3 regions of the Solibacillus ferritrahens genome follow, and region 2 is predicted to be linked to each of the others. Evidence: riboswitches for the same ligand, from Rfam matches in the RefSeq annotation. Region 2 holds a riboswitch; each other region holds the start of a gene.
The links. Region 2 has a riboswitch for thiamine pyrophosphate ahead of thiD (bifunctional hydroxymethylpyrimidine kinase/phosphomethylpyrimidine kinase). Riboswitches for the same ligand answer to the same signal wherever they lie in the genome.

Region 1 (4,275 bases), on a different contig from region 2:
CCATTGTATACTTCATCTTAGTTGTAACATTCGGTGAAGGTTTGGCACCATTTGCGATTTTATTCTCATTACCATTTACTGTGATCGGTTCATGGATTGGGCTATTCGCGACAGGCCAAACAATTTCTGTATCGGTTATGATGGGATTACTGATGTTAATCGGTATTGTTGTCACGAACGCTATCGTACTTGTTGACCGTATTATCCGTATGGAACATGAAGGTATGAATATGCGTGAAGCAATATTGGAAGCTGGGGCAACCCGTTTACGACCAATTTTAATGACCGCGATTGCAACAATTGGTGCGATGTTACCAATGGCATTCGGTGGTGCTGGTGGCGGACTAATATCTCAGGACTTAGCCGTAACAGTAATTGGTGGTTTATTATCATCAACAGTATTAACATTAGTCATCGTTCCGATTGTATATGAAGTATTATCGAAAATGCTGAAGAAAAATCGTAAAGATGTAAAAGACAATTAATATGGGCGGCCTGTAGGAATAATATTCTTACAGGCTGTTTTTTATTGTACAGTTAAGGGTAAAGAAGTTAAGTTTTAAAGACCTAAGCGGGAGGGATTTCATGAGAAAAATATTGCTTTTTAGTTTTATATTTTTTGCAACAGCCATTTTTCATCCAATGACTACAAATGCTGCTACAGAAAAGATTGACCTTGGTAAGTACCCAGTACAAGTAATCGCAAAAAAGGATACGGAACTAAAGGATAAGAATGGGGCTGTTTTAAAAAGAGTAGCAAAAGGGGAAAAGCTTTTATTAACCGGGATACAAGGGAAGCAAGGTATCGTAAGAAATTCTTCTAAAACAGCTTTCCTTACTTTAACTGATGTTCACTATGCTCAATTAGTTGACGGTTCAAAAATGTTAACATTTGATGAAATAGCCTCTAAGTTAAAAATGATTTCCCTGATGTATCCTTCACTTACGCAATTACAGGAAATTGGACAATCTGTTGAAGGGCGCTCTATCTATTCAATAAAGCTCGGAACTGGTAAAAAGGAAGTTTTATTTGATGCGGCATTTCATGGCCGGGAACATATGACGACGAATGTGCTGATGGAAATGATTGATACATATTTAAAGGCCTACGTGAATGGCACGAAGATAGAAAAATATGATGTGAAAACGATATTAAGTGAGGTAAGTATTGTGTTTGTACCAATGGTTAACCCAGATGGTGTAACACTTTCACAAGGTGGAAAAGTGAAAACATCTATGGCCAAGTTGAGAGCGATGAATGGGAGCTCCAATTTTAATCGTTGGAAAGCAAATATAAATGGTGTCGATTTAAACCGTCAATTCAATGTGAACTGGCAATTAATTAAAATGACAAAGCCTTCGTATAAAGAATATAAAGGAAAAGCGCCGAATACAGAGCCTGAAGCACTTGCAATGAAAAGACTGATTGATCGCGGCAATCACTTAGCCTATGTATCTTATCATTCATCCGGTCAAATTATATATTGGAGTCGAGCGAAGAACCAATTTGAACGTACGAAAAAGCTAGTAAAGGGAGTTTCTTCAATTACAGGCTATAAAATGATGCCTGTAACAACAAAAAACGAACCAATTGCAGCTTCTGAGGACTACTTCACAAAAGTTAAAGACCGACCTGCGATGACGGTTGAAATAGCACCATATGCCGGTGAAGCTTCGGTACCACTGAAACGCTGGAACAATGTTTGGAAGCAAAATAAAACTGTCGCACTATACGTAGCGAATGAAGCGAGAAAATGGTAGGTAGTAGGAAATAATTTAAAATACCATTGCATTTATTCAGAATTATCAGTAGACTAGTAGTAATTAAATGAATTTGCAGGGGGACACGTAAGTGTTGAGAAGGTAAAACCTGACCCTTAGAACCTGTTCCGTTAACACGGGCGTAGGGAGCAAAATGTACAAGCTAATAATCGTACGTGGCGCTCTCCATCTTTTTGGAGAGCTTTTCTTTTGCAAATTTTTTAATTGCGGGGGGACACAATTGTGTTGAGAAGGTTAAAACCTGACCCTTAGAACCTGACAGTTAATACTGGCGTAGGGAGCAATAAGTGCGTACATATGCACTTTTTTAGGCATCTCTACTTTTCGTAGAGGTGCCTTTTTTGCTTACGCCTCCAAGGAGGAATTAGGATGGATTTTTGTGGAGAAGTAAGAAAGCAAACGGAATATTATTGGGAGGCCAGTTTGAAGCATCCATTTGTACAAGGTATTGCTGATGGAACATTGGAGCTGGAAAAGTTTAAATTTTATATGCTGCAGGACTCATATTATTTAAAGCATTATATGAAACTACTTGCGATGCTGGCGGCAAAAGCTAATGAGGATGAGGATGTAGCTTATTTCCTGGAAACCGCGAACTTTATCCGGGAAGCAGAGTTAGAGCTACACCGTTCGACTTTTAATGAGTTGCAGGTTACGCCTGAAGAAATCAGTAATTTTGAACCAGCACCTGCAGCGTACAATTATGTCAGTCACATGTATCAAGCATTTTATACAGGGATGATTGCCGACGCATACGCTGCGATACTACCTTGCCCGTGGTTATATCAGGAAATCGGAGCCGCATTACGAAAAGCAACACCGGGTGTTAAGTTGTATCAGCAGTGGATTGATTTATATGCCTCCGCTGAGATGGAACAAACAATTGAAAAACAAAAGGAAATGATGAATCGATTTGCACAGATGCCAGGAAATGATGAACGTGAATTGACAGCCCATTTCAAGCGCAGTTGCTATTATGAGTGGCAGTTTTGGGAAATGTCCTGGACTTGTCAGGATTGGCAACAGGAAGTGTATAGGAATGAGCATGTTACGAACTTGTAAACATCCTGGAGGGGCGTAGTTATATGAAGTTAATGGCAGTAACAGATGATAGTCAGCCAATTTTAGTATTAGCACAAAAAATCATTCAAATTCAGCAAATCGTGGATTATATCCAAATACGTGAAAAAACAAAAACAGCAAAAGAAGTGGTGACTTTACTGGAATATTTGGATAAGGGAGCTGTCCCGAAAGACAAAATCATCGTAAATAGTCATTTGGATATTGCCTTGAGCAACGGTATTCAAACGATTCATTTACCGGAGAGAGGCTTATCGGGACAACAGGTTAAAGATCAATATCCACAACTTCGAATAGGTAGATCGATTCATGATTATGTGGGCGCCATGGAGGCAGAGCGGCAAGGGGCTGATTATGTTCTTTATGGACATTGCTTTGAAACAAACAGTAAAAAAGGAAAGGTTCCAAACGGTCTTTCTCCCATACATGAAATGAAAAAGAACTTAAAAATTCCCGTCTTCGCGATTGGTGGGATTCATGTGGATCGAGTACAGGCACTCCTAGATGTTAAGGCAGATGGGATAGCGGTTATGTCCGGTATTTTTTCGGCAACGCATCCATTTGCAGCAGCACACCAATATAGGGAGGCCATTAAAGATGCAATCAAGCTATGACGTAGTCGTAATTGGCGGAGGGATTATTGGAAGTGCGATTGCCTATTATTTAGCAAAGGATCAAGTCGAGGTAGCCGTCCTTGAGGAAAGTCGAATTGGTCTAAAAGCGACAAGTGCAGCGGCGGGTATGCTTGGTGCACATTCGGAATATGAGGGCGATGGAAAGGACTTCTTCACTTTTGCGAGATACAGTCAGGCGCTCTATTCGAAGATACAGGATGAACTATACGGGCTAAGTGGCATTGATATTGGCTGCAAAAAGGGAGGGATTTTAAAGCTGGCCTTTTCTGAACGTGACAAGAAAGAATTAGGGACAATACTCGCACTGCCTACTGTGACATGGCTTGAAGCAAATGAAGTAAAAAATCTAGAACCCGATGTTTCCCCGCATATAATAGGGGCTGCCTATATTGAAGAGGATACTAGTGTACTGCCGTATCGTGTATGCCAGGCTTTTTTTAAAGGGGCACAAGTTTACGGTGCATCCATTTTTGAGCATACAAAGGTGTTAAAGATTCAAAAGCAGCAGGATACTTTTCAAATAGATACAACACTAGGAATGATCAAAGCAAAACGAGTTGTCATTGCTACGGGTGCTTGGAGTAATCCCTTTTTTCAGCAGCTAGGTATAGAGCAGCAAATAACACCGGTCAAAGGGGAATGTATTGCTGTTGAAGGGAGAAGCACTTTATTAAAACATACTATTTTTCATGATAAATACTATATCGTTCCTAGAAATAATGGGGAGCTAGTTATTGGCGCTACTATGAAGGGAAATGATTGGTCAGAACACGTAAGC
Region 2 (4,275 bases):
GCATCATAATCCAACGCAATCATTGATGCAATAGAAGGATGGACTTCTCCTTCTTTTAATTTTTTCACGGATTGAATGTAAGAGCCAAGAGGCGTTCCTTGAATGGCATCTCCATTATCAAATAATACTGTATTCGGGTTTTCCTCACGAGCTTTTTCGATGAGCAACGCAGTTTTTGCCAAGCCTAAACTATTCGTTGGCGCATCTTTGTAATAATCATAATTCATAATATTAGTATGAATATCCGTCGTACCTAAAATGCGCAATGCCACGGTCGTATTTGCTTCAACTGGGTTATATTCCGCCAAAAACCGCTGCAGAATCTTTTGCATTTGGACTTTCGTGACAAACTCATTCGGTTTGATCGTCCCGTCTTCATAGCCTGTTAATAAGCCTAACTCTACTGCCTTTGCCATCTCTTGACGATTCCCAGATCCAATTTTATTCGCATCTTTAAATTGATTTAATACATTTTCGGAATATTGTTTTTCATCCGGTATACCCCTAGCTGCAATAAGGAAGGCATGTGTGCGTGTCAATTTTTCATTTGGTGCAAACTGCGTCGGTGTTTTACCTTTAATTAACTTTAGTTCCACAGCCTTTTCAATATATGGCTTCAGTGAATCGGGTACGTCCTTGAATTGAACGGATTGTCCAGAACCTACTTCTACCCCTAATGCATCAATGACTGCCTTCACAAAATCTCCACGTGTCATTTCTTCATTGTTGGAAGTAGATGCCGCTGATACTCCAGCCATTCCACTAGTTAAAAGTGTTAATGTAAGGGCAGAAGCAGAAAGTTTTTTCCACATTTATTTCACTCCTATTATCTAAATTGTTCAACAAGTCCATCATACTAAATTGCCAGAATAGTAGAAAAGAGCAAATTGATACATTACTATATCGAGGTAAGTAGTACTTTTTGAGAGTTAAAAAAATGCCACAAGTTATTCACTTCAAGAAACGGGTACAATTTACTCAATAAATTAATTAAATTACTTGCACGTCGCAAATTCCGCGGTGCTCCTGGTAGGCAAAATGGTTTGTAGGGCCAAATCCATGACCAATATTCAGTGGGTAACGAATCGCTAATTGAACAAACTTTTTTGCTTCAATGATCGCTGTTTTTAATGGTTTCCCTTTCGCAATTTCTGCGGTAATTGCTGCTGAAAATGTACATCCTGTTCCATGTGTATGAATTGTTTTCAGTCTTTCTGTTTTCATTTTAAAAGGCTTTTCCCCTCGAATAAACACCGTATCAATCGCATGCTTACCCGCTAAATGACCACCTTTTATCACTACACATTGCATACCTAAATTTAATAAATATTCCCCTGCAAATTTAATTTCCTCTTCGGTTTTGATCGTAAGCCCGGTCAATACTTCTGCTTCGGGTATATTCGGTGTACAAACCGTTGCAACCGGAAGTAGTTTTTCCTTTAAAGCTATTGTTGCTTGCTCTTTCAATAAGCTAGCCCCGCCTTTTGCAATCATTACTGGATCTAAAATAAGTGGTATTTCTTTAGATTCCAATACCGAGACAATTGTTTCTACGATTTCTGCATTAAACAGCATACCTGTTTTAACAGCTTTTAAATCAAAATCATCGAGTACTGCATTTAATTGATCCTTTACAAAATCAGCAGTAGCAGGATAGATTCCATGCACCCCTTTTGTGTTTTGAGCCGTTAAAGCTGTAATCACTGATGTGCCGAAAACTCGAAGCTCTTGAAAGGTTTTTAAATCAGCTTGAATGCCAGCCCCGCCCCCACTATCGGATCCTGCTATAGTACATGCAATCATTTTTACCACTCCTAATAAAAATATTATTAAGTGTCACTGCAAAAGAAAGACCCCACGTAAAATACGCGGGGTCTTAGTAAGTACATATGTATAATTGTACTTTGCTCCCTACGTCCGTATTAACGGTCAGGTTCTAAGGGTCAGGTTTTAACCTTCTCAACACAAATGTGTCCCCCTGCAAATGCATTTAATTACGTCGAGTGTATCAGAATAAAATTTACATGGCAAGTAAATGGTAAAATTTTAGATTCATAATATACTTTCTAATGCAAAGTACGATTGTAAATTGCCACATCACTTATAAAAACTCAGATGAGCTATATACCATTTCATCTGAGTTTTTATTTAATCCTATTTTATTTCTTAACGACATTAAAGTTTGAACCGATAAGTTGCCAGTTTTGGGGGAAAGGTAAACCAAGTTTCCAATAACCGACACCCCGTAAATTCAGTCTTTTTACTAAATTAAATTTTGCCTGGATGGAACGTGCATCTTCAAACCATACAATATGTGAACGTCCTTGCTCATCATAATAGTTAAAGTACGGTGCCTGTGCCGTATAGTCATATTGAATGGCAGCATTATAACGTTTGGCTATTTCAATTGCACGCTGTGGACTTAATGCTTCTGCATATTCCCCCCCTTGCACAAAAGGTAACGTCCAATCATACCCATACAAATTTTGCCCAAGTAAAATTTTATTTGCCGGAATTTCCGTTAAAGCATATTGAACTACTTGTTCAACTTGAGGGAGCGGGGAGACAGCCAGAGGTGGTCCTGCAGAATACCCCCACTCATATGTCATTAGCATAACAAAATCTACTATTTCCCCATGAGCTCTATAATCATGACCTACCGTCCATTCCCCTGGCTGATTCGCACTCGATTTTGGTGCCAGTGCCGTGGAAACTGTATAACCTTCAGCATGCATACGCTCTACCGCACTTCTCAAGAAATTATTATAGGCTTCCCTTTGATCACCTGGTATTCTCTCAAAATCAAAATGGATATCCGACACATTCCCAATTCTTTTTGCTTCTGCAATAATATTGTCAAAAAGTAAGTTTTGTACTGCTTTACTTTGAAAAATGTCACGTGCTAGCTCACTACTGAACTGATAATCTTCTAGATTCGTTATCGCCATTGCAATACTTGCATTATTTTCTGCCGCCAAACTAGGTAATGGTGCAATTACTGGCGCCTTTAATGAACCATCCCGTCCAGCTTCATAGCTGAATAGGGCTAAATACGTTAAATAGGGACTCGTTTCACGCACTTGATTTACTAGTAGTTCACTTACTTCATCGCCTCTTGGTTCAACATAAGCGAAAATTTCAGCAGATGTTTTCGCAGCGGGAGGAATATATAAACGCGTTCCAATCATTAATAATGCATTTGGCGATAAACCATTTACTTGTGCAAGTGTCAAATAATTCACATTAAAACGTTGTCCTATTGACCATAAGCTATCCCCCGGTTGAACAATATAATATTGACCATTTACTGGAATCACAAGCGCTTGCCCTACAACTAAGCGATTAGGCTCGGGAATTTGATTGGCATCCACAATATTCTGTATCGTCGTTCCATAAGCTTGCGCAATTCCCCATAGCGATTCTCCTGGCTGTACAACATGAATTTGAATTGTCGGTCCTCCTTTTTCTATATACTAATTTATGAACTTAATGCTCTATTAATGCGAGAGAAAAAGTCATAAATGAATAAGAGTACTTTTTGAAATAATTTTTATACAAAACTAATTAAGATATGCGCATCCTAGCAAACTTTTTCATACTATAAATGTGAGGTGAAAAAATGCCAAGAGTAAAATATCGAGACGCAGATGTCGATTTGATGGCAAGAATGATGCGAGCTGAGGCTGAAGGTGAAGGAAAACAGGGGATGTTATATGTTGGGAATGTCATTGTCAATCGTGCAGTGGCTTCTTGCTTAGACTTTAATGATGTAAGGACAATTGAACAAGTCATTTATCAAGTACAAGGAAATAACTATTCATTTGAAGCTGTTCAAAAAGGGAATATGTTTTATCAGCGAGCACGACCTACTGAACAAAGATTGGCGCGACAAGCTTTAGATTATTGGAGAGAACATCCTGCAAAATATGCCCTGTGGTATTTTAATCCGTCTGGTGAATGTCCTCCGACATGGTATGGGCAACCATTTACAGGGCAATTTAAACAACATTGCTTCTATGAACCTGTAGCCGGAACATGTGAAAGTGTATATATAGGATAGATTTTCCTATCGCTAAATCATTAGAGAGCCTTTTAAAATAAATAAGGCTCTTTTTTTATTTTGAAAAGAAAGTGATAATTATACTTATTTTTTGTTGGACTGCTGGTTTTTATCGTGATTTGTTTTGTTATTTTTATTTTTGAGTTTAGCATCAAATTCTTCTGCAAATTCAGCTACATTATCTTCTGGATTTCGATCATGACTTGTCTTATTAT
Region 3 (4,275 bases), on a different contig from region 2:
CTGCACTCTTACAAGAAGGCTTCCATATAGAAGCATATAAACAAGCGCTACTATCTCAGCAGGTTCAACAACAAATACAGGAAACATTAGAGAGCTATAAGCAAAATGTCCATACTTTAACAGTGCAAATTGCAGAAGAACAACAAATGTTAGAGGGAAAAGAATTGGTGGATTTGAAGGCTATTGAGCAACAGATTTCGCTGCTTAATGAGCAAATAGAAGCCCAATATTCAGAAGTGAAATTAGTCCATTCTTACGCATTACAGTGTGGGGAAACTTTAGAAAAGCTTGAAAAATCAGCTCGACAAATAGAAGATTATAAAGAAAAATTAATGCAAGTCGAACATGTATATGATTTAATTCGTGGACAGAATGAAGCGAAAATTTCTTTTGAACGATTTGCGCAAATAGGCTATTTAGAAAAAGTAACACAAGCTGCAAATGAAAGACTACGTGTTTTATCAAATGGTCAGTATTTTTTAAAGTCAACGGGTCGTAAAGAAGGAAATGCACAAAGCGGGTTAAGTATTGATGTATATGATAGCAACACTGGGCAAACACGCGATGTTAAAACATTATCCGGAGGTGAAAAATTCAATGCTTCGCTTTCACTAGCTTTAGGAATGGCGGATGTTATTCAAAGTGTTCAGGGCAGTGTGCATATTGATACTATGTTCATCGATGAAGGCTTCGGTACGTTGGATGAAGAAGCATTACGACGCGCTATCGATATTTTAATTGACCTACAGCAAACGGGTCGCTTAATCGGTGTCATTTCACATGTCGCGGAACTTAAAGCAGCGATGCCGGCCATTTTACAAGTACAAAAGCTAAAAGAAGGCTATAGTAAAACAGAAATTATTATTAAATAAATGATTGTACAAAAAAACACATTTCACACGAAAGACTGAGTGAAATGTGTTTTTGTGTTAACGCTTTGTAGCTCGTCGTGTAGTTGTTGCACGTTGCGGAGTAGATTTTTTATCCATCATTTTTTTTATGATGGGATAAAGTATTGGACCGAATTTAATTGCTGTTTTAACAAGTTTGTTTAGTTTCATACGTATACACTCCTTAACGAATATCATTTCGTATAAGAAATATACCCAATTAAGGAGCTTTCATAAACATTAACGTAAAACTTTAATAGCTTTCACTAAATTCCAAATTCCCGTAATTGAAAAGATAATCAGTAAAGCAACAAGGGCAATAAAATGCGAACTTACAAAGAAATCCTGTATCGCCAAAGTTTCATGAGTCAAAAATAGCGAAATAAAAAAGTAAATAATATACAAAACACCAAAAGCAATCGGAATAAGTTGGGTAATAAAAGCCTTTTTCGAGTGCTCCCTTACAAAATCATCTTTTGAAACAACATATATAATGAACGGCAAGATAGAGGGTGCAAAGTAAAAGCTTAAATAGCTTAATGCACTTAATCCTTTTGATTGATCCATTTCATTCACTCCTTTGTATGTATACGAACGGTCTAGAATTTAGTTACAAAAAAATCGTCTGTTGAAAGTTGGAAAAATATTCGATACAATTAATTTGTTCAAACAATATTTATTTAGATGTACCACAAGGGGAGCCGAGTAAGTCGGCTGAGATTGTGCACGTAATTGCACTGACTCTTTGAACCTGTAAGTTAGCACTTGCGTAGGGATGTGGATAGAAACCGACTGTTCAAACGATAGTCAGGCTTTTGTCCTGATTATCGTTTTTTTTATTTTTGCAGATGGATTTCTATTCCTTCTTCACTTCTGTTACATCGGAAAAAGGAAAGGAGCATTGTTATGGACAAAAAGAGATTACTTATGATGGTGGAAATAGCGATTTTCGCTGCCGTCGGACTGGTGCTGGATCAAATATCATTTAAAATGTGGGCGCAAGGTGGATCGATTAGCTTTGTAATGGTTCCTATTATTTTAATGGCAATTCGTTGGGGGTTAACAGCAGGTCTTGCAACTGGCCTACTAATCGGAATAATGCAGATGATGTTTGGAGCTTATATTGTCCACTGGCTTCAGGCAATTCTTGATTATGGTCTTGCTTTTACTGTAGTAGGTTTAGCGGCAATTATAAGAAAGCCTTTATTACAAGCAACGCAATCACTAAATAAAACAAAAATGGCGCTTTACATTGTAATAGGTACGTTATTAGGTGGATCTTTACGATTCGTTTGCCACTTACTTGCCGGAGTTGTCTTCTTTAAGGAATTTGCAGGCGACGATAACGTATGGATGTATTCCATTATTTACAACGGTTCCTACATGCTGCCAGCAACAATTATTACAGCTATTATTGCCATCTTATTATTCACGTCTGCACCACGTTTATTGCAAAAAGTACAATAAGTTTAATTATTAATATAGAACTAGGTTTGAAGTGCGGATTGCCATCTTCAAATCTAGTTTGTTTTTTTATTATAAATGTACTCTAATCTATACTTCATTTTTGCACATAATTCCTGGATTTAAACACATCATTTAAAAAAACAATGAACACTTACAACCGATTTTAAGTATGTTATAGTTAAGGGTAGACATTGTTTAGAGGAAGGAAGTTACACATGATTGTTACAACACAAGAAGAAATCAAAGCTTTTAAAAAAATAGGACGTATTTGTGCTGAAATTCGTGAAGCGATGAAAGCGGCGACAGTACCGGGCGTGACAACAAAAGAATTGGATGAAATTGCAGGGCGAATGTTTGCCGAGGCTGGCGCAATTTCAGGTCCAAAAGGTGAATATGACTTCCCTGGCTATACTTGTATTTCAGTGAATCATGAAGTGGCACACGGTATTCCAGGTAGTAAAGTGATTCAAGAAGGCGATATTGTCAACATTGACGTATCAGGTTCATTGGATGGGTATTTTGCAGATACTGGTATTTCCTTCGTTGTCGGGGAAGGCTACGAGGATAAAGAAAAGCTTTGTGCTGTAGCAAAATCAGCATTTGAACGTGCAATGACAAAAGTTAAAGCAGGTTCAAAATTAAATCAAATTGGTAAAGCAGTTGAACGTGAAGCGCGTGATCATGGCCTAACGGTTATTATGAACTTAACGGGGCATGGTTTAGGAAAATCATTGCATGAAGAGCCAAACCACGTATTAAACTATTATGATGCCTGGGATACAACAATTATGAAGGAAGGGATGGTTTTAGCAGTAGAACCATTCATTTCAGCAAAGGCAGAGCATATTGTCGAATCTGGGGATGGTTGGACATTTGTCACTCCGGATAAATCATTAGTCGCTCAAATTGAACATTCAATTATTGTAACAAAAGACAAACCAATTATTTTAACAACATTAGAAGACTAATTAGAAAACGTGGAAGCATATAATGCGGCCACGTTTTTTACTTTTGTTCTAGCGGGTGTTTAAATCAACATAAAATAATCAAACGATTCAAATAAATCACAACAACAATTACCATTTTCATACACTTTCAAGTAAAATATATGTAAGGATTCGTAATAGAGGAGGCCGTTGAATGAAGAAACTAAATGATTTGGATCTAACATTAAAATTGGATAAGAAGCTATACAAAAAGCAATTGAAAGAGCTGCAGTATGAAGTGCTTAATATTCAGCAATTTTTATACAACAATAAAATCGGTCTCATCTTCGTATTTGAAGGAATGGATGCAGCAGGAAAAGGGGGGGCCATTAAGCGATTAACAGAACACATTGATCCCCGTGGATTAATCGTTTCGCCAATTTCCGCACCACAGCCACACGAAATGCGTTATCATTATATGCATCGATTTTGGAGGAAGTTACCCCAGCATGGACAGATTGCCATCTTTGACCGTTCCTGGTATGGTCGTGTATTAGTGGAACGCATCGAAGGCTTTGCAAAAGAACATGAATGGCAGCGGGCGTATAACGAAATTAATGGTTTTGAAAAGCAATTAACAGATGAAGATTATATTATAGTTAAATTCTGGATTCATATAGATGCAGATGAGCAATTGAAGCGTTTCATGGAAAGAGCGGAAGATCCGTATAAATCATGGAAACTAACAGATGAAGATTGGCGAAATCGTGAAAAGTTTAATTTATATATAGAAGCGGCAGATGAGATGTTTGCTAAAACAAATACAGAAAATGCCCCTTGGTGTTTAATTCCTGGCAACGATAAATTTTATGCACGAGTACAAGTGCTAAAAGAAGCTGTTGCTCAAATTGAGAATCAAATAACAAAACGGGGTCTTCAACTTACTAATGTTTTTGAAAATCATAATGAACAAGCAGCAGAAAGTACACTGC

Region 1: another riboswitch for thiamine pyrophosphate. It lies ahead of tenA (thiaminase II); the one in region 2 lies ahead of thiD (bifunctional hydroxymethylpyrimidine kinase/phosphomethylpyrimidine kinase).
Region 3: another riboswitch for thiamine pyrophosphate. It lies ahead of thiT (energy-coupled thiamine transporter ThiT); the one in region 2 lies ahead of thiD (bifunctional hydroxymethylpyrimidine kinase/phosphomethylpyrimidine kinase).

The regions. Positions count from the first base shown of each region.
Region 1 is NZ_JAXCLE010000023.1:4,747-9,021, reverse strand. It holds gene SNE38_RS16945 (efflux RND transporter permease subunit) at 1-485, shown strand, start outside; gene SNE38_RS16940 (M14 family zinc carboxypeptidase) at 586-1,761, shown strand; TPP riboswitch at 1,829-1,927, shown strand; TPP riboswitch at 1,981-2,079, shown strand; gene tenA (thiaminase II) at 2,152-2,844, shown strand; gene SNE38_RS16930 (thiamine phosphate synthase) at 2,868-3,476, shown strand; gene thiO (glycine oxidase ThiO) at 3,460-4,275, shown strand, end outside.
Region 2 is NZ_JAXCLE010000007.1:153,001-157,275, forward strand. It holds gene SNE38_RS09210 (bifunctional 2',3'-cyclic-nucleotide 2'-phosphodiesterase/3'-nucleotidase) at 1-812, opposite strand, end outside; gene thiD (bifunctional hydroxymethylpyrimidine kinase/phosphomethylpyrimidine kinase) at 991-1,803, opposite strand; TPP riboswitch at 1,892-1,990, opposite strand; gene SNE38_RS09220 (LysM peptidoglycan-binding domain-containing protein) at 2,160-3,449, opposite strand; gene SNE38_RS09225 (cell wall hydrolase) at 3,620-4,060, shown strand; gene SNE38_RS09230 (hypothetical protein) at 4,145-4,275, opposite strand, start outside.
Region 3 is NZ_JAXCLE010000005.1:167,706-171,980, forward strand. It holds gene SNE38_RS07085 (SMC family ATPase) at 1-872, shown strand, start outside; gene SNE38_RS07090 (hypothetical protein) at 930-1,061, opposite strand; gene SNE38_RS07095 (DUF4870 domain-containing protein) at 1,131-1,457, opposite strand; TPP riboswitch at 1,575-1,683, shown strand; gene thiT (energy-coupled thiamine transporter ThiT) at 1,797-2,357, shown strand; gene map (type I methionyl aminopeptidase) at 2,573-3,325, shown strand; gene SNE38_RS07110 (polyphosphate kinase 2 family protein) at 3,498-4,275, shown strand, end outside.